Regions from separate parts of the Pseudomonas knackmussii B13 genome, predicted to be linked through region 1. Evidence: predicted binding sites of a transcription regulator. Region 1 holds the regulator's gene; each other region holds the start of a gene.
The links. Region 1 encodes FliA, which starts transcription of late flagellar genes. Its sites were predicted from a motif close to CTAAAGTTTNNNNNNNNNNNGCCGNTAA; they were not measured.

Region 1 (5,616 bases):
GCCCAACGCCTATCGTTTGACGCTCATGGGCGTCAGCGTGGCGGAAGCGGAGATCTATCCGGACCGCGAACTGGCGATTAACCCCGGTCAAGTGTTTGGCAGCCTCAACGGCATCGCCGGCAAGGACCCTGCGTTCGGCCTGGAAGCGGTGTGGATCGAGGCCGGCCAGCGCGACCAGGCGCAGTCCCTCGGCTACACGGTGGTGGACGCCAGCACCGTGGTCGCCACGCACCTCAACCAGGTGCTGCACAAACATGCCCACGAGCTGCTCGGCCACGAAGAGGTCCAGCAACTGATGCAGCTGCTGGCCAAATCCTCGCCGAAGCTGGCGGAAGAGCTGGTTCCGGGGCTGATTTCCCTGTCGACCCTGCTCAAGGTCCTGCAGGCGCTGCTGCAGGAACAGGTGCCGGTACGCGACATCCGCACCATTGCCGAGTCCATCGCCAACGTTGCCGCCAAGAGTCAAGATCCCGCCGCGATGGTCGCCGCGGTTCGCGTCGCGCTGAGCCGCGCAATCGTGCAAAGCATTGTGGGGCTTGAGCCGGAGCTGCCTGTGATCACTCTGGAACCCAGGTTGGAACAGATCTTGCTCAATAGCTTGCAGAAGGCCGGACAAGGCTCGGAAGAAGGCATTCTTCTGGAGCCGGGGATGGCCGAGAAGCTGCAACGCTCGTTGGTCGAGGCGGGGCAGCGTCAGGAGATGCTCGGGAAACCGGCGATCCTCCTGGTAGCCGGCCCCATCCGCGCGATGATGTCGCGATTCGCTCGGATGGCGGTGCCCAGCATGAGCGTGCTGGCCTACCAGGAAATCCCGGATAACAAGCAAGTGACCATCGTCGCCACCGTTGGACAGAATTGAAGGACAGCGCCATGCAGGTTAAACGCTTCTTCGCCGCCGATATGCGTCAGGCCATGAAACTGGTCCGCGATGAGCTGGGCGCGGATGCCGCCATCATCGGCAACCGCCGGGTTGCCGGCGGTGTCGAGCTGACCGCGGCGCTGGACTACCAACCGCCGGCCGCGGCCAGCAAGCCGAACCCGGCGCTGGAAGCCGAGCTGCGCAAGACCCAGGCGCGCATCGCCCAGGCCCGTGCTGAACTGGACACGCCGGCCCGCGCCGCCGCCAGCCCGCGCAAGGATCGTCAATTGTACGGCGCCGAGCCGGCCAAGCGCCCGACCCTGGCCGAAGCCATGGCGGCCCCGGACGCTCCGGCAACCCCGGCGCCGGCTGCGGTCAGCCAGCAGTCGCTGGACGCGATGCGTTTCGAACTCAACGGCCTGCGCGAACTGCTCGAAGTGCAACTGGGCTCCATCGCCTGGAACCAGATGCAGAGCCAGCGGCCGAAACAGGCTGGCCTGTGGCGCCGCCTGCAACGCATGGGCGTGCCGGCCGACCTGGGTCGCCAGCTGCTCGAACGCGTCGCCTCCATCGCCGATCCCAAGCAGGCCTGGCGCATGCTGCTGGCGCACCTGGCACGCGCCATCCGCACACCCGACGAAGACCTGCTGGAACAGGGCGGGGTGATCGCCCTGGTCGGTCCGGCCGGCATGGGCAAGACCACCACCCTGGCGAAGCTTGCGGCCCGCTATGTGCTGAAGTACGGCGCACACAACCTGGCGCTGGTCAGCATGGACAGTTTCCGCCTGGGCGCGCAGGAGCAGATCAAGACGCTGGGGCGCATCCTCAATGTCCCTGTGATCCTGGTCGATCCCGGCCAGTCTCTGCTCCAGGCCATGGCTCCGCTGGCGCGCAAGCGCCTGGTGCTGATCGACACCGCCGGTCTGCCCGCCAGCGATCCGGCGCTGCGCATGCAGCTCGAAGCGCTGGCCGCGCAGAGCCTGAACGTGAAGAATTACCTGGTGCTGGCGGCAACCAGCCAGAGCCAGGTGCTCAAGGCCGCCTGGCACGCCTACCGCAGCTGCGGACTGGCCGGCTGCGTGCTGACCAAGCTTGACGAGGCCGGTAGCCTGGGCGAGGCGATGTCGCTCGTGATAGCACAACGCCTGCCTGTTGCCTATCTGGCGGACGGGCCGCGAATTCCGGATGATCTGCAGGTGGCGCGCGCGCACCAGCTGGTCAGCCGTGCGGTGAGCCTGCAGGTGCCCGAAGAGCCCTGCGAGGACACCATGGCCGGCATGTTCGCCGGCCTGTATCAGCAACCGGCAAGACACGCCGGCTAAAGGATTCCAGACGGGCACCGGAGACGGGGCCCACGGTGGCCGGATGGCCGCCAAGCGGATACGGATGCTCAAGGTAGATCCGTCACGCCAACTGCGGCCGAGCACCGCAGCTGGCAGGGTCCCGGTGGCGGGATCGTTGAAGAGACAAGGTAATTTTTATGGGTATGCATCCCGTTCAGGTAATCGCGGTCACCGGTGGCAAAGGCGGCGTAGGCAAGACCAACGTCTCGGTGAATCTGTCCATGGCGCTGGCCGACCTCGGCCGTCGCGTCATGCTGCTCGACGCCGACCTCGGCCTGGCCAACGTCGACGTCTTGCTGGGCCTGCAGCCCAAGCGCACGCTGGCTGACGTCATCGAGGGCGAATGCGACCTGCGCGACGTCATCCTCCAGGGACCGGGCGGCATCCGCATCGTCCCGGCGGCGTCCGGCACGCAGAGCATGGTGCAGTTGTCGCCGATGCAGCACGCCGGCCTGATCCAGGCGTTCAGCGATATCAGCGAAAACATCGACGTGCTGGTGGTGGATACCGCCGCCGGCATCGGCGATTCGGTGGTGAGCTTCGTCCGCGCCGCGCAGGAAGTCCTGCTGGTGGTGTGCGACGAGCCGACCTCGATCACCGACGCCTACGCCCTGATCAAGCTGCTCAACCGCGACCACGGCATGACCCGCTTCCGCGTGCTGGCCAACATGGCGCACAGCCCGCAGGAAGGGCGCAACCTGTTCGCCAAGCTGACCAAGGTCACCGACCGCTTCCTCGACGTGGCGCTGCAGTACGTCGGCGCGATTCCGTACGACGAATCGGTGCGCAAGGCGGTGCAGAAGCAGCGCTCGGTCTACGAGGCCTTCCCGCGCAGCAAGGCGGCGCTGGCCTTCCGCGCGATTGCACAGAAGGTCGACAGCTGGCCGCTGCCGGCCAACCCCCGTGGCCACCTGGAGTTCTTCGTGGAGCGCCTGGTGCAGAATCCCACCGCGGGTTCGACCGTATGATGAGCGGCTCCGGAGCGCGTATGTACACGAAAGCACAGGCGCAGAACTCCCAGGAACAGCTGATCCAGCGTTACGCACCGCTGGTGAAGCGGATCGCCTACCACCTGCTGGGCCGCCTGCCGGCCAGCGTGCAGGTCGAGGACCTGATGCAGGCCGGCATGATCGGCCTGCTCGAGGCGGCGAAGAAATACGACTCCGGCAAGGGCGCGAGCTTCGAGACGTACGCGGGCATCCGCATCCGCGGCGCCATGCTCGACGAAGTGCGCAAGGGCGATTGGGCACCGCGTTCGGTGCATCGCAACACGCGGATGGTCAGCGACGCGATCCGTGCCATCGAAGCGCGCACCGGACGCGACGCTAAAGATCAGGAAGTTGCTGCCGAACTCAATATGAGTCTCGACGATTACTACGCGATCTTGAGCGACACCCAGGGCAGTCGCCTGTACAGCTTCGACGACCTGTTGCAGGAAGGGGCCCAGGGGCCGGCGGAAGACACCTCGCACCTGGACAACGAACCCTCCCACGGTCTGGAGGACGAGCGTTTCCAGGCGGCGCTGGCCGATGCCATCACCAAGCTTCCCGAGCGCGAGCGCCTGGTGCTGGCGCTGTACTACGACGAAGAGCTCAACCTCAAGGAGATCGGCGAGGTGCTCGGGGTCAGCGAGTCGCGGGTCAGCCAGTTGCATAGCCAGTGCGCAGCGCGCCTGCGGGCAAGGTTGTCGGAGTGGCGCGCGCACTAAGTGCACGGAAGTAACGGAATTTTCCGACGGGACGTATAGAATCCCGCCGGTCCGACGATCACTGGCGAATGGCCAGGCGATTCGTCGAAAGGGCAGAGCGGCGAACAGCGGCTCGGCGCCAGACAAGCAACAAGGCAGGTGCCGCCTCGGCACTCGCCAAAGGGTATTCAAGGTGCGCCTGCAGCGGCGCACCGGGACTGGACGGAGGCAGGCTTGGACAAGAACATGAAAATTCTCATCGTGGACGACTTCTCCACGATGAGGCGCATCATCAAGAACCTCCTGCGCGACCTGGGGTTCACCAACACCGCGGAAGCCGACGACGGCACCACCGCGCTGCCGATGCTGCACAGCGGCAATTTCGACTTCCTCGTCACCGACTGGAACATGCCCGGCATGACCGGCATCGACCTGTTGCGTGCAGTGCGCGCCGACGACCGCCTGAAGCACCTGCCGGTGCTGATGGTGACCGCCGAAGCCAAGCGCGACCAGATCATCGAAGCGGCCCAGGCCGGGGTCAATGGCTACGTGGTCAAGCCTTTCACCGCTCAAGTGCTGAAAGAAAAGATCGAGAAGATTTTCGAGCGGGTCGGCTGATTCCGACCAAGAGGGCGTCATGGAGCTCGTCAACGATTCCACGGGTGACTTCGAGTCGACCCTGAAAAAACACGCGCGCGATTTGGTCGAGAGCCTGGAGCGCGGCGAGGTGCAGCAGGCCGTGCAGCTCATCCAGGAGCTCAACCAGACCCGCGATCGCGGCCTCTACCAGGAGGTCGGCAAGCTCACCCGCGAACTGCACAACGCGATCGTCAATTTCCAGATCGATCCGAATTCCCGGCACGCCGCGGAAATGTCGCAGATCGCCGATGCCACCGATCGTCTGTCCTACGTGGTGACGATGACCGAGAAGGCCGCCAACCGCACGATGGACCTGGTCGAGGAGTGCTCGCCGCTGCTCACGCACATCGAGCACGAGGCCAAGGACCTGCAGGAACAGTGGTCGCGCTTCATGCGCCGCGAGATCGGTCCGGATGCCTTCCGCGACCTGGCCAAGCGCGTCGAGCAGTTCCTCTACGTCAGTGCCCAGGACAGCCGCAAGCTGTCTGCACACCTGAACGACATCCTGCTCGCACAGGATTTCCAGGACCTCACCGGGCAGGTGATCAAGCGCGTCACCAAGCTGGTCACCGAGGTCGAGAGCAACCTGGTCAAGCTGGTCTGGATGGCTGGGCAGGTGGACCGCTACGCGGGCATCGAGCACGACCACCAGGGCATGCGCGACGAAGTCGAAAAAGAAAGATCGTCCAAGGGTGAAGGTCCGCAGATCGCTGCCGATACAAGGAAAGACGTCGTGTCCGGTCAGGACGATGTCGACGATCTGTTGTCCAGCCTTGGATTCTGAAGTGCGCAAACGCGCCGTGGGGAGCACCGAATGAGCTTCGACGCCGATGACGAAATCCTCCAGGACTTCCTGGTGGAGGCCGGCGAGATTCTCGAGCAACTGTCCGAGCAGCTGGTCGAGCTGGAAAGCCGACCCGATGACATGGACCTGCTCAATGCCATCTTCCGTGGTTTCCACACCGTCAAGGGTGGGGCAGGTTTCCTCCAGCTGAACGCGCTGGTGGAGTGCTGCCATATCGCCGAGAACGTCTTCGACATCCTGCGCAAGGGCGAACGCCGCGTCAGCTCCGAGCTGATGGACGTGG
Region 2 (5,616 bases), 1.2 Mb from region 1:
CTGGATTCCCTACGAGGTCGACAAGCTGCGCGAAGCGGGCCTCGCCCCGGTCCAGCTCGGTGAACGCATCCTGCGCGTGGAGACGGCGGTAACCGCCCTGCTCGCACGCCTCTTCTGACCCGACGACACGTTCAAGTCCCGACGCGAACCACTAGTCAGAAACTTCCTAAAGAAACTTCAGAATTACGTCGCCTCGCCGATAGGAAGGATGCCGGCCCCTGCCAGGCAACGCATCACGCGTTCCCGTCTCCATCCTCCTCTGGAGTTGCGCTTTCATGTCTCGCTGGTTCAGCAATCTCACGGTCAATCGGAAACTTGCCATCGGATTTGGCCTGGTCCTGCTGCTTACGCTGCTGATCGCCGTCACCGGCTGGCTCAACCTGAACAACCTGATTTCGCGTGGCGACAAGCTCGGCGAGATTTCCCACCTGCTGGGCATGACCAAGGACCTGCGCACCGCGCGCCTGAAATTCCAGGCCAGCCGCGCCCCGGCGGATGCCAAGCTGGTCGAGGATGCGATTGCGCAGCTGGATCGCCAGCAGCAATTGGTCGGCAGCCAGCTCAGCGACCCCATCGACCTCGACAAGGTCGCGCAACAGGCAAAGCTCACTGCCGAGTACCGCACCCTCTTCAAGGGCCTGCAGAAGTCCTTCGACGGCCGCGACAGCGCACGCAAGACGCTGATCCGCAAGGCAGCCGTGGTGACCCAGGGGCTGGAGCTGATCGAGCAGAGCCTGGTCGCCTCCACGTCGCCCGAAGCGATCAAGGAGCTGGCCGCTGTCTCCGCACTGGGCCGCGTGGTGATGGCCGCGCGCTTCCAGGTGCTGGCGTACACCTCCAGCGAGGACCCGGCCCAGGAACAGACCGCGGTGGATGCCCTTGAGCAGGCGACCAAGACCGTGCAGGAGCACATGCAGACCGCTCCGGCCGACCAGCACGACAACTTCCAGGCCGCGGTCAACGCCCTGCAGGACTATCACAAGGCCCTCGACCGCTACCGTGAAGAGGTCAACAACAGCCAGGCGATGCGTGACCGCATGCGTGACAGCGGCCTGCAGATCGAGAAGCTCAGCAGCGAGCTGAGCACCATCCAGACCGCCAAGCGCGATGCAGCCGCCGACCAGGCGAAGAGCCTGCTGGCGCTGGCCTCGGTGCTGGCAATGGTTCTGGGCACGCTGGCCGCCTGGATGATCACCCGGCAGATCGTCCTGCCGCTGCGCGAATCGCTCGCCGCCGCCGAGCGCATCGCCGATGGCGACCTCAGCCAGACGCTGAAGGTCGACCGCCGCGACGAACTGGGCCAGCTGCAAGCCAGCATGCAGCGCATGAGCAGCTCGTTGCGCGAGCTGATCAGCCATATCCATGACGGCGTGACGCAGATCGCCAGCGCCGCCGAAGAGCTGTCCGCCGTGACCGAACAGACCAGCGCCGGGGTCAACAACCAGAAAACCGAGACTGATCAGGTCGCCACCGCGATGAACGAGATGGCCGCCACCGTGCAGGAAGTCGCGCGCAACGCCGAAGAAGCCTCGGAAGCCGCCAGCGCTGCCGACCGCGAGGCTACTGCCGGTGCCGGTGCCGTCAGCGAGGCGGTGCAGCAGATGGATCGCCTGGCCAACGAAGTCGGCCGTTCCAACGAGGCGGTGCAACAGCTCAAGCGCGAGAGCGACAAGATCGGCAGCGTGCTCGACGTGATCAAGGCAGTCGCCGAACAGACCAACCTGCTGGCGCTCAACGCCGCCATCGAAGCGGCCCGTGCCGGCGAAGCAGGGCGCGGTTTCGCCGTGGTCGCCGATGAAGTGCGTGCCCTGGCGCAGCGCACCCAGCAATCCACCGCCGAGATCGAAGAACTGATCGCCGGCCTGCAGACCGGCACCCAGCAAGCAGCCCAGCGCATGGACAACAGCCGCTCGCTGACGGACAGCACCGTCGAGCTGACCCGCCGCGCCGGTGAGCGCCTGCAGGCGATCACCCGCACGGTGTCCGGCATCCAGGCAATGAACCAGCAGATCGCCGCAGCTTCCGAGCAGCAGAGCGCGGTGGCCGAAGAAATCAACCGCAGTGTGATGAGCGTGCGCGATATCTCCGAACAGACTGCCGCCGCCAGCGAAGAGACCGCCGCCTCCAGCATCGAGCTGGCGCGCCTGGGTACGGAGCTGCAGGGGCTGGTCGGCCGCTTCCGCATCTGACCCTGACGGCCCGCGCAATGCGGGCCGTTGCTTTTTCCCCGCCGAAAAAGCTGAAGTTCGTTATCCTCCTGCCGATACGCACAGACGCACGAAGATGCGTCTCGAAAAAACACTCCTCGCCTGTACAAGAAAAAACGCCATCACTCGATTCCCATGCCCACGGAAGCAGCGCTGCCGTGGGCGTGTCTGCCTGGAGTATTCGACATGTACGATTGGCTCGTCCTGCAGCTCGGCCGCCTGAGCGTCAGCCTCAAGCTCGCAGTGGGCTTCGGCATCTGCCTGCTGCTGACCCTGCTGGTGCTGGTCAGCGGCCTCAACGCCCTCGACGAACAGTCCGCGCACAGCGAGCGGCTCACCGCCAACAGCCACCTCGACAGCCAGACCCGCGAAGTCGAGCTCGCCCGCCTGCGCTACCAGCTCGAACCCGGTGCGACCGCCGCTGGCAACCTGCGTGAACGCCTTGGCGATCTGCGCACGCAAGTGCAGAAGCTGGCTCGCGACGGCATTGCCGAACGTGACTTCGAGACCCTGCAGGCAGCCGTCGACAGCTACGCCGCAGCGGTCGACCAACTGCTCAGCGCCGGCGCCAGCAGCGCCTCGCTCACCGCCGATCTCGACGCCCGCAGTACTGCGCTGGCTGCCGCCAGCCATACCGTCCACGAAGATGGCCTGCACCTGCGCGGCGACGTGGCCAGCCAGGCCAAGCAGCGCCTGGTGCTGATCACCCTGCTTGCCCTGTTCTTCGGCGCGCTCTCGGTGTGGGCGATCAACCGCCAGATCGTCCGCCCGCTGCACGAGGCCCTCGGCCTCGCCGAACACATCGCCCAGGGCGACCTGACGCGCGGCCTGGCCGGCGACCTGCACCTGCAGCGCAGCGATGAGCTGGGCCAGCTGCAACGCACCATGCTGCGCATGCGCGACAGCCTGGGCGAACTGCTGCGCCACCTCGGGAGTGGCGTCGGCCAACTGGCTACCTCCGCCGACGAACTCTCCGCAGTCACCGAACAGACCCGCGCCGGCGTCAACAGCCAGCGCATCGAGACCGAGCAGGTCGCCAGCGCCATCGAAGAAATGGCTGCCACCGTGCAGGAAGTCGCCCGCAACGCCGAGCAAGCCTCCGGCGCCGCACGCCAGGCCGACCGCCAGGCGCGTGACGGCGAGCAGGTGGTAGGCCAGGCGATCGAGCAGATCGACAACCTGGCTGCAGAAGTGGAGCGCTCCAGCGAAGCCATGGGCCGTCTGCGCGGCGACAGCGAGAAGATCGGCAGCGTCCTCGACGTGATCAAGTCGGTGGCCGAGCAGACCAACCTGCTGGCGCTCAACGCCGCCATCGAAGCCGCCCGCGCGGGCGAGGCCGGTCGCGGCTTCGCCGTGGTCGCCGACGAGGTACGGGCGCTGGCCCAGCGCACCCAGCAGTCCACCGCCGAGATCGAAGAGCTGATCGCCAGCCTGCAGACCGGTACCCAGCAGGCAGCGCAACGCATGGACGACAGCCGTCGCCTGACCGGCAACTCGGTGGAGCTGACCCGTCGCGCCGGCGATGCGTTGGCCGCCATCGCCCGCACGGTATCGGAGATCCAGGGCATGAACCTGCAGATCGCCTCGGCCGCCGAGCAGCAGAGCAGCGTTGCCGGCGAGATCAGCCGCAGCGTCGCCCAGGTCCGCGAGATCGCCGAGCAATCGGCCGCCGCCAGCGAGCAGACCGCCGTATCCAGCAACGAACTGGCACGCCTGGGCAACGATCTGCAGGGCCAGGTCGCGCGCTTCCGCCTGTAACCGGCAGCGCTTCATTGATAACCTTCCTCCGATGCCAAATTGGAGGAAGGTTATGAAGATCCTGCCCGTCGACATCGATGATCTGGTCCTCGTGCTCGACAGCAACGGCATGGAGTTCCATCTGGACCTCGAGACCGGCGAGATTCGCTTACGCCCGGAAGATGACCTCGATGAGGAGTTCGAGCAGTTGCTCGAGCGACAGCCCCAACGTTTCCTGTACATCGAGCCAGTCTCCTCCCGCGACGGTTTCCGGATCATGGAGGACTTCGTCCGGGAGAAAGTGGACGACCCTCGGGCCAGCGACAGCCTCGTGCGTGCGCTGGAAGACCGGAAGCCCTTCCGCAGCTTCAAGGACCGGCTTTTCGACTACCCCGAGATTCGCGAGTCCCCCCCCCCCCCCCCCCCCCCCCCCCTGCGGCAGCTGGCCCTGGAATGGCTCGCCGAGGAAGGCATCGGACTGCCCCAGTCGACGGACTGAATACTGCAATACAAACGCGCTGCTATTGCGGTAGGTTGGAAGCCTCGTCCATTGGGAGAGTGACCATGCGTCCGCTGACCATCGACCTCGACGAACTCGCCGTAGCCCTCGACACCAGCGACATCGAGCACTACCTGGACCTGGGCAGCGGCCAGGTGGTGCCGCTGATCGAGGACTCCCCCGACCCCGGCCTGCTGACCCTGCTCGAGGAAGACCCGGAGCGCCTGCTGCCGATCGAGCCGCTGAGCACCCGCGAATCCCTCGAACTGATGCGCGACTTCCTCCGCGAAGTCGACGAGCCCCACGCCTATCCCCTGCTCGCCGCCGCCCTGGAAGGCCGCAAGCCGTTCAAGGCTTTCAGGCATGTGCTGATGGGTTATCCGGAACTGCTCCAGGCCTGGTACGTCTACCAGGGCGAACGCCTGCGCGAATGCGCCCTCGACTGGCTGGCCGACCACCAGATCCGTCCGGCCGGGCAGAGCGCGATCCTCTAACCGCGATACGGCTCGCTCCTACAAGTGAATCCGTTCCACGCCAACAAAAACGCCGCCCCGAGGGGCGGCGTTTTCGTTGGCGCCAGCGTCAGCCCTTGGGCTGTTGCGCGGCTTGCTTCTGGGCGGTGCTGTCCTGCCAGCCGCCGCCGAGCGCCTTGTACAGGTTCACCTCGCTGGTGAGCTGGTTCAGGCGATCGGTGATCAACTGCTGCTGAGAGCTGAACAGGGACCGCTGGGCAACGAGCAGGGTCAGGTAGTTGTCCACTCCGGTGCGGTAGCGCTTTTCGGCCAGCGTGTAGTACCGGGCGTTGGCGTCGACCAGGGCGCGCTGGGCGGCCAACTGGTCGCCATAGGTGCCACGAGCGGCCAGGCCATCGGCGACTTCCGAGAAGGCGGTCTGGATGGCTTTTTCGTACTGCGCCACCTGGATGTTCTTCTGCACCTTGGCCAGGTCCAGGCTGGCCTGCAGGCTGCCGGCGTTGAAGATCGGCAGGCTGATGGACGGCTTGAACAGCCAGGTGCCGGAACCGCCGTCGAACAGACCGGACAGGTCCGGGCTCAGGCTACCCGCGTTGGCGGTCAGGCTGATGCTCGGGAAGAACGCCGCGCGCGCCGCGCCGATGTTGGCGTTGGCTGCCTTCAACTGGTGTTCCGCTTCGAGAATGTCCGGGCGGCGTTG
Region 3 (5,616 bases), 2.9 Mb from region 1:
AGCTGCTCGAACAGGGCGCCCGGGCGCGCGGTTACCAGTTGCTGATCGCCTGCTCCGACGACGAACCGGAAAGCGAGCGCCAGGCGCTGAACCTGTTCCGCGCACGGCGTTGCGACGCACTGATAGTCGCCAGCTGCCTGCCGGCCGACGACGAGGCCCACCGGCAGTTGCTGGCCAAGGGCGTGCCGGTGATCGCCGTGGACCGCCAGCTCGATCCGCAACGCTTCTGCTCGGTGGTCAGCGACGACCGCGACGCCGCCCGGCGCCTCACCAGCACCCTGCTGCAACCGACGCCGCGTCACATCGCCCTGCTCGGCGCCCGCCCCGAACTGATCATCAGCCAGGAGCGCGCAGCCGGATTCGAACTGGCCACGCGGGGCTTCGCCGGCAAGCGCTTCATCGAGCACGGGGCGAACTTCAGCCGTGAATGCGGACGCCAGTTGATGGATGACCTGCTGCAGCGCCTGGGCTACCTGCCCGATGCGCTCATCACCACGTCCTACGTATTGCTCGAAGGCGTCTTCGACGTATTCCAGGCGCTGCCCGGCGGCTGGCCGAAGGACCTGCGCCTGGCCACTTTCGGCGACACCCAGCTGCTCGATTTCGTGCCGCTGAAGGTCAACGCGATTTCCCAGCAGCACGGGCTGATCGCCGAGCGCGTCCTGCAACTGGCGCTGGGCGCCATCGAGGACGCGCACTACCAACCGGGCGTGCAGCCGATTCCGCGCACCCTGAAACTGCGCGCCGAGTAAGCGCCATGCGCCTGATCGACACCCACAACCACATCGACTTCCCCGACTTCGACGCCGACCGCCCTGCCCTGCTCGAGCGCTGCCGCGCGCTGGGCGTGGAGCGCCAGGTGCTGCTGGGCGTGTTCCGCGAGAACTGGGAGCGGGTGATCGAGCTGGCCGAACAACACACCGAACTGCACGCCGCGCTCGGCCTGCATCCGATCTACCTGGCGCAGCACAAGCCCGAGCATCTGCGGGACCTGCGCGACATGCTGCAACGCCTGGCCGGGCACCCGAAGCTGTGCGCGGTGGGCGAGATCGGCCTGGACTACTACGTCGAAGAACTCGACCGCGAAGCGCAGCAGGCGCTGTTCGAAGAACAGCTGCGCATCGCAATCGATGTCGAGCTACCGGTGCTGCTGCACGTGCGCCGTTCGCACGCGGCGGTGATCGCCACGCTCAAGCGTCTGCGCGTGCCACGCCGGGGCATCGTCCACGCCTTCGCCGGCAGCCGCGAAGAAGCCCGCGAATACCTCAAGCTCGGCTTCCGCCTGGGGCTGGGCGGCGCGCCGACCTGGCCGCAAGCCAACCGCCTGCGCAAGGTGGTCGCGGAGTTGCCGCTGGAAGCGATAGTGCTGGAGACGGACGCGCCGGACATGGCGCCAGCGATGTACCCCGGACAAAGAAACAGCCCCGAGCACCTGCCGGCGATCTGCGAAGCATTGGCGGAACTAAGGGGTGTGAGTGCGGAAGAACTGGCCGCGGCCAGCACGCAAAACGCGCGGGAAGTGTTCGGCTGGAGCTGAAGAACCGCTTTTCGTAGGAGCGAGCTTGCTCGCGAAGGGGCTTCATCGGCGGCATCGGTGTCATGCGGTTCGCGAGCAAGCTCGCTCCTACATGAATCGTGCGCATCGCTACTTTCACCAACAACCCGGCATCCGTGGGATGGGGTGCATCCGTGCGGAACCACGGATGCCGGGTTGCAAGCGAAAACCCTGGGTCAGACGCGGAAGGCACCGATCAGGCGCTTCAGCTCGACCACCTGGCCGGCCAGTTCGCGACTGGCCCGCTCGGTCTCGCTGGCGCCTTCGGCGGTGCGCTCGCCGGCCTGGTTGATCTCGACGATGTTCTGGTCGATGTCGTGGGCCACCGCGGTCTGCTGCTCGGCGGCAGCGGCAATCTGCTGGTTCTGGTCGACGATCATGCCGACCGAACCGAGGATGTTCTCCAGCGCCTGTTGCACCTGGGTGGACTGGCTGACGGTACCGTCAGCGGTCTGGTGACTGCTGCCCATCGCCTTCACCGCCGCGTTCACACCGCTCTGCAGCTTGTCGATCATCTGCTCGATTTCTTCGGTGGATTGCTGGGTGCGCTTGGCCAGGGTGCGTACTTCATCGGCCACCACCGCGAAGCCGCGGCCCTGCTCACCGGCGCGCGCCGCCTCGATGGCGGCGTTGAGCGCCAGCAGGTTGGTCTGCTCGGCAACACCCTTGATCACGTCGAGCACGCGGCTGATGGAAGCGCTGTCGGCCGCCAGCTGGTTGATCACCGTCACCGACTGGTCGAGCTCGGCGGCCAGGCGCTGGATGCTGTTGACCTGCGAATCCACCAGGTTGCGTCCGCTGACGGTTTCCTCGTTCACGCTGTGCGCGCTGCCCACCGCGGCCGCGGCGCTGCGCGCCACTTCCTGGGCGGTCGCCGCCATCTGGTTCATCGCCGTGGCGACCTGCTCGATCTGGTTGCGCTGGCCGGCCACCGCCTGGTTGCTCTGGGTCGACACCGACTCCACGCGCTCGGTCTGCCGCTCCACTTCCGACACGGTGCGGCCAACCTGTTCGATGAGGTCGTGGATCTTGCGCACCGTCTCGTTGAACGCCTGGCCCAGCTCGCCCAGCTCGTCTCGGCTCTGCGCCTGGTAGTTGACGGTCATGTCGCCGGCGGCGACGCGCTCCATCATCTTGCCCAGGCTCTTCAGGGTCGAACGGGTGGAAACGTAGAAGCCGCCGTAGAGGTAGACGATGGCGAGGAACACCACCAGCAGGGCCACCACCAGCAGGACCATCTGGGCCTTCTTGCTGGCCAGGCGCTGCTGCAGCTGGGTGTCGAGGTAGCCGAGCACCTTGTCGTTGAGATGGTAGGTCTGGTCCATGGCCTGGCTGACCTGGTCGTAGAACTGCGTCCAGGGCATGTCGAGGGTGTCGGCCATCACGACCTTCTCCTCGAAGAACTTGCCGAGGCTCTTCAGCGTCTCGCGGCTGGCCACGGCCTGCTCGCCCAGCGCGGCGTGCGCGGCGGGGCTGGAGTCGAGCACTTCCTGGACCTTGAGCCCGTAATCGCCATGCAGCTTCTCGAGATCCTGCAGGAGGTCATCGAACTTGCTCGAAGAGGAAGAGTTGAGGAAGCCCTGCCCCAGGGCACCGGAGCCAATGACGCGGCCGCGGCTGATGGTTTCGCTGACCTTGGGCGTCACAGCCGTGATCAGTTCGGCGAGCTGGCGCACTTCGCCGCTGTCGTCCTGGCTCAATCCAGCCTGGCTGACAAGCATCTTGTTGAACACCTGGATGCTGGAGAGCAGATGCCCGGCCATGGCCGCCTTGCTCTGCAGCGCGCCTTCGGCGACCAGCGCCTTGAGCGCATTGAGCAGCTCGTCGCGCTTGGCATTGAAGGCGTCCACCTGGTCGGCATCCTGCACGACCGGCTGCATCCCGTTCAGCGACTCTTGCAGGCCTTGCTGCAAGTGCGTGATGCGGCTGTCGAGGTCGTTGGTGCGCTTGGCCTGGCCGAGGCTGACGTTGATCTGCAACAGGTCGTTGAAGGCCTCGGCATCGCGGCGCATCTGCAGGCTGGAGGCAATCAGCTGGAGACTCTGCAATTCGGCGCGCGTCGAAACGAACTGCCGATACGAATCACGCACCAGGTAGAAGTTGGTAACCAGCATCGGGAGGAAGAACAACACGCTGATCAGGCTGAACTTCATACCGAAGCTCAGGCGGTTCATCAGCGCGATGGCGGGGGCGAGCACTGTCTTCACGTAAGACGACTCCTGTTCACTTTATTGTTCTTGTCAGGATTTTCTAGCGGTGTTCGGTCACACCCCGAACGCGCGCAGGCCCCTGTGTAACCGATATCGGCAGGCAGTTCTGTAACTTAAGGTTAAAGGGCCATCACGGGCGACGTGCGGCACTGCTCAGAAGAACAGTGCCTCGAGGGCGAAGATCGAGTACCAGAGCAGGGCCGCGCGAACCAGCAGTTGCCAAAGGGCATCGAGGCTGGCAACACCGCGTGCGCCCAGGTCGCTGTCGTTGACGTCTTCGGCGACATAACCGGCCGCCGCAAGCAGGCGCGCCGCCGGCACGTCCCAGGCGAGCAGGTCGTGCAGCAGGATGCGCCCCACCGCGACGAAGTTGCCGACCAGGGCGAAGCTCAGCACCAGGGCGCGGGCCGGCAGCCAGTCGAAGGCGTGGCGCACTTGCGCGGCACGCTCACGGATTTCCGTGTGCGAAGCATGCTCGACGCTCAGCGCCAGCAGGCGGTAGACCAGCGCCGCCAGCGGACCGAGCAGCGCATACCAGAAGATCACCGCGAAGAAGCTCTGGAACGCCTGCCAGACCAACATGCCGTGGACCTGGGCGAAGAGCTCGCCGTCGTTGTCCGCCTGCACGCCCAGGTCACGCTCGGCAACATGGTAGGCGCCCTGCACATCCTCACGGCGCCAGGCGTCGCGGAACGGCCCGATGGCCCGGTGCACATCGCCACGCCCCAGGCTCCAGACCACCACCAGCAGGTGCACCGGCAGCGCCAGCAGCCCGTAGGCCACCGGCTGCAGCACGGTCAGCAGCAGCGCCAACAGCAACAGCGGCACCAGCAGCAGGACCAGCAGCCCGAGCCAAGGGCGCGAAGCTAGCGCAGGCATGCCTTCTACCCGCCGCAGCCAGCCGACAAAGAGACCGTCCCGCTGCAGACGCAGGCGCCAGCCAGAAAATTTCTCTACCAGCAGGACCAGCAACAACACGATGAAACTCATGCGGACTCCTTGGGCGAGTCGAGCGAAGCGAGAAAGCGCGGCCAGTCGAACGCAGGCCCCGGATCGGTCTTGCGTCCCGGAGCGATGTCGCTGTGGCCGCGGATGCGGTCGGCGGTGATGCCGGGATAGGCGCTCAGCAGTTGCCTGGCCAACTCGCCCAGCGCGGCGTATTGCGCGTCGCTGTAGGGCTCATCGTCCGTGCCTTCCAGCTCGATGCCGATGGAGAAGTCGTTGCAGTTGTCGCGCCCGTCGAAGAGGGAAACTCCTGCATGCCAGGCGCGCTCATTGCAGGAAACGAACTGGAAGACGCTGCCATCGCGCTCGATGAGGAAATGCGCCGACACCGTCATCGCGGCGATGCTTTCGAAGTAGGGATGCTCGTTGGCGTCCAGGCGATTCTGGAAGAAGCACTGCACCTTGCCGGTACCGAACTGCCCGGGCGGCAGGCTGATGTTGTGGATGACCAGCAGGGACACGAGCGTCCCTTCCGGGCGGGCATTGAAATTCGGCGAGGGGCAGTGGCTGACGCCCTGGCACCAGCCGCTCTGGGGATCGAACTGCATAGGGGCTCCTTGGCTGGGCCCACTCTAAAGCAGCTACTGACAGAAGAGAATTACAGCAGAAAGCCACACCGAGAAAACCCTGTAGAAGCGGACCTTGTCCGCGAAGCGCGGGCATGGCCGCCCCCAAGGGAGGTGTCGCTGCCTATCAGGCGTTCTTCAGCCGACGCAGGTTGCCGATCACCGATTCCAGTGCGCGATCGAACAGCAGGGCATCGTCCAGCAGGCGCACCGCGTTGCGGCGGAACTCCACGGCCAGGCCCATGCGGGTCTTCTCCAGCACCTTCATGCCGGTACGGTT

Region 2: the regulator FliA is predicted to act here: its motif matches at 2,240-2,267, upstream of PKB_RS02220 (methyl-accepting chemotaxis protein).
Region 3: the regulator FliA is predicted to act here: its motif matches at 3,856-3,883, upstream of PKB_RS23290 (methyl-accepting chemotaxis protein).

Annotation. Positions count from the first base shown of each region.
Region 1 is NZ_HG322950.1:1,729,717-1,735,332, forward strand. Features, by position in the region: gene flhA (flagellar biosynthesis protein FlhA) at 1-859, shown strand, start outside; gene flhF (flagellar biosynthesis GTPase FlhF) at 871-2,181, shown strand; gene fleN (flagellar synthesis regulator FleN) at 2,340-3,170, shown strand; gene fliA (RNA polymerase sigma factor FliA) at 3,167-3,910, shown strand; gene PKB_RS08305 (chemotaxis response regulator CheY) at 4,136-4,507, shown strand; gene PKB_RS08310 (protein phosphatase CheZ) at 4,527-5,312, shown strand; gene PKB_RS08315 (chemotaxis protein CheA) at 5,343-5,616, shown strand, end outside.
Region 2 is NZ_HG322950.1:484,500-490,115, reverse strand. Features, by position in the region: gene PKB_RS02230 (16S rRNA (uracil(1498)-N(3))-methyltransferase) at 1-118, shown strand, start outside; partial or broken gene PKB_RS30470 (methyl-accepting chemotaxis protein) at 276-1,334, shown strand; gene PKB_RS30465 (methyl-accepting chemotaxis protein) at 1,317-2,189, shown strand; gene PKB_RS02220 (methyl-accepting chemotaxis protein) at 2,394-3,965, shown strand; gene PKB_RS02215 (UPF0158 family protein) at 4,018-4,443, shown strand; gene PKB_RS02210 (UPF0158 family protein) at 4,509-4,937, shown strand; gene PKB_RS02205 (AdeC/AdeK/OprM family multidrug efflux complex outer membrane factor) at 5,026-5,616, opposite strand, start outside.
Region 3 is NZ_HG322950.1:4,979,049-4,984,664, forward strand. Features, by position in the region: gene cra (catabolite repressor/activator) at 1-752, shown strand, start outside; gene PKB_RS23285 (TatD family hydrolase) at 758-1,537, shown strand; gene PKB_RS23290 (methyl-accepting chemotaxis protein) at 1,732-3,762, opposite strand; gene ampE (regulatory signaling modulator protein AmpE) at 3,919-4,755, opposite strand; gene ampD (1,6-anhydro-N-acetylmuramyl-L-alanine amidase AmpD) at 4,752-5,318, opposite strand; gene PKB_RS23305 (DUF1631 domain-containing protein) at 5,464-5,616, opposite strand, start outside.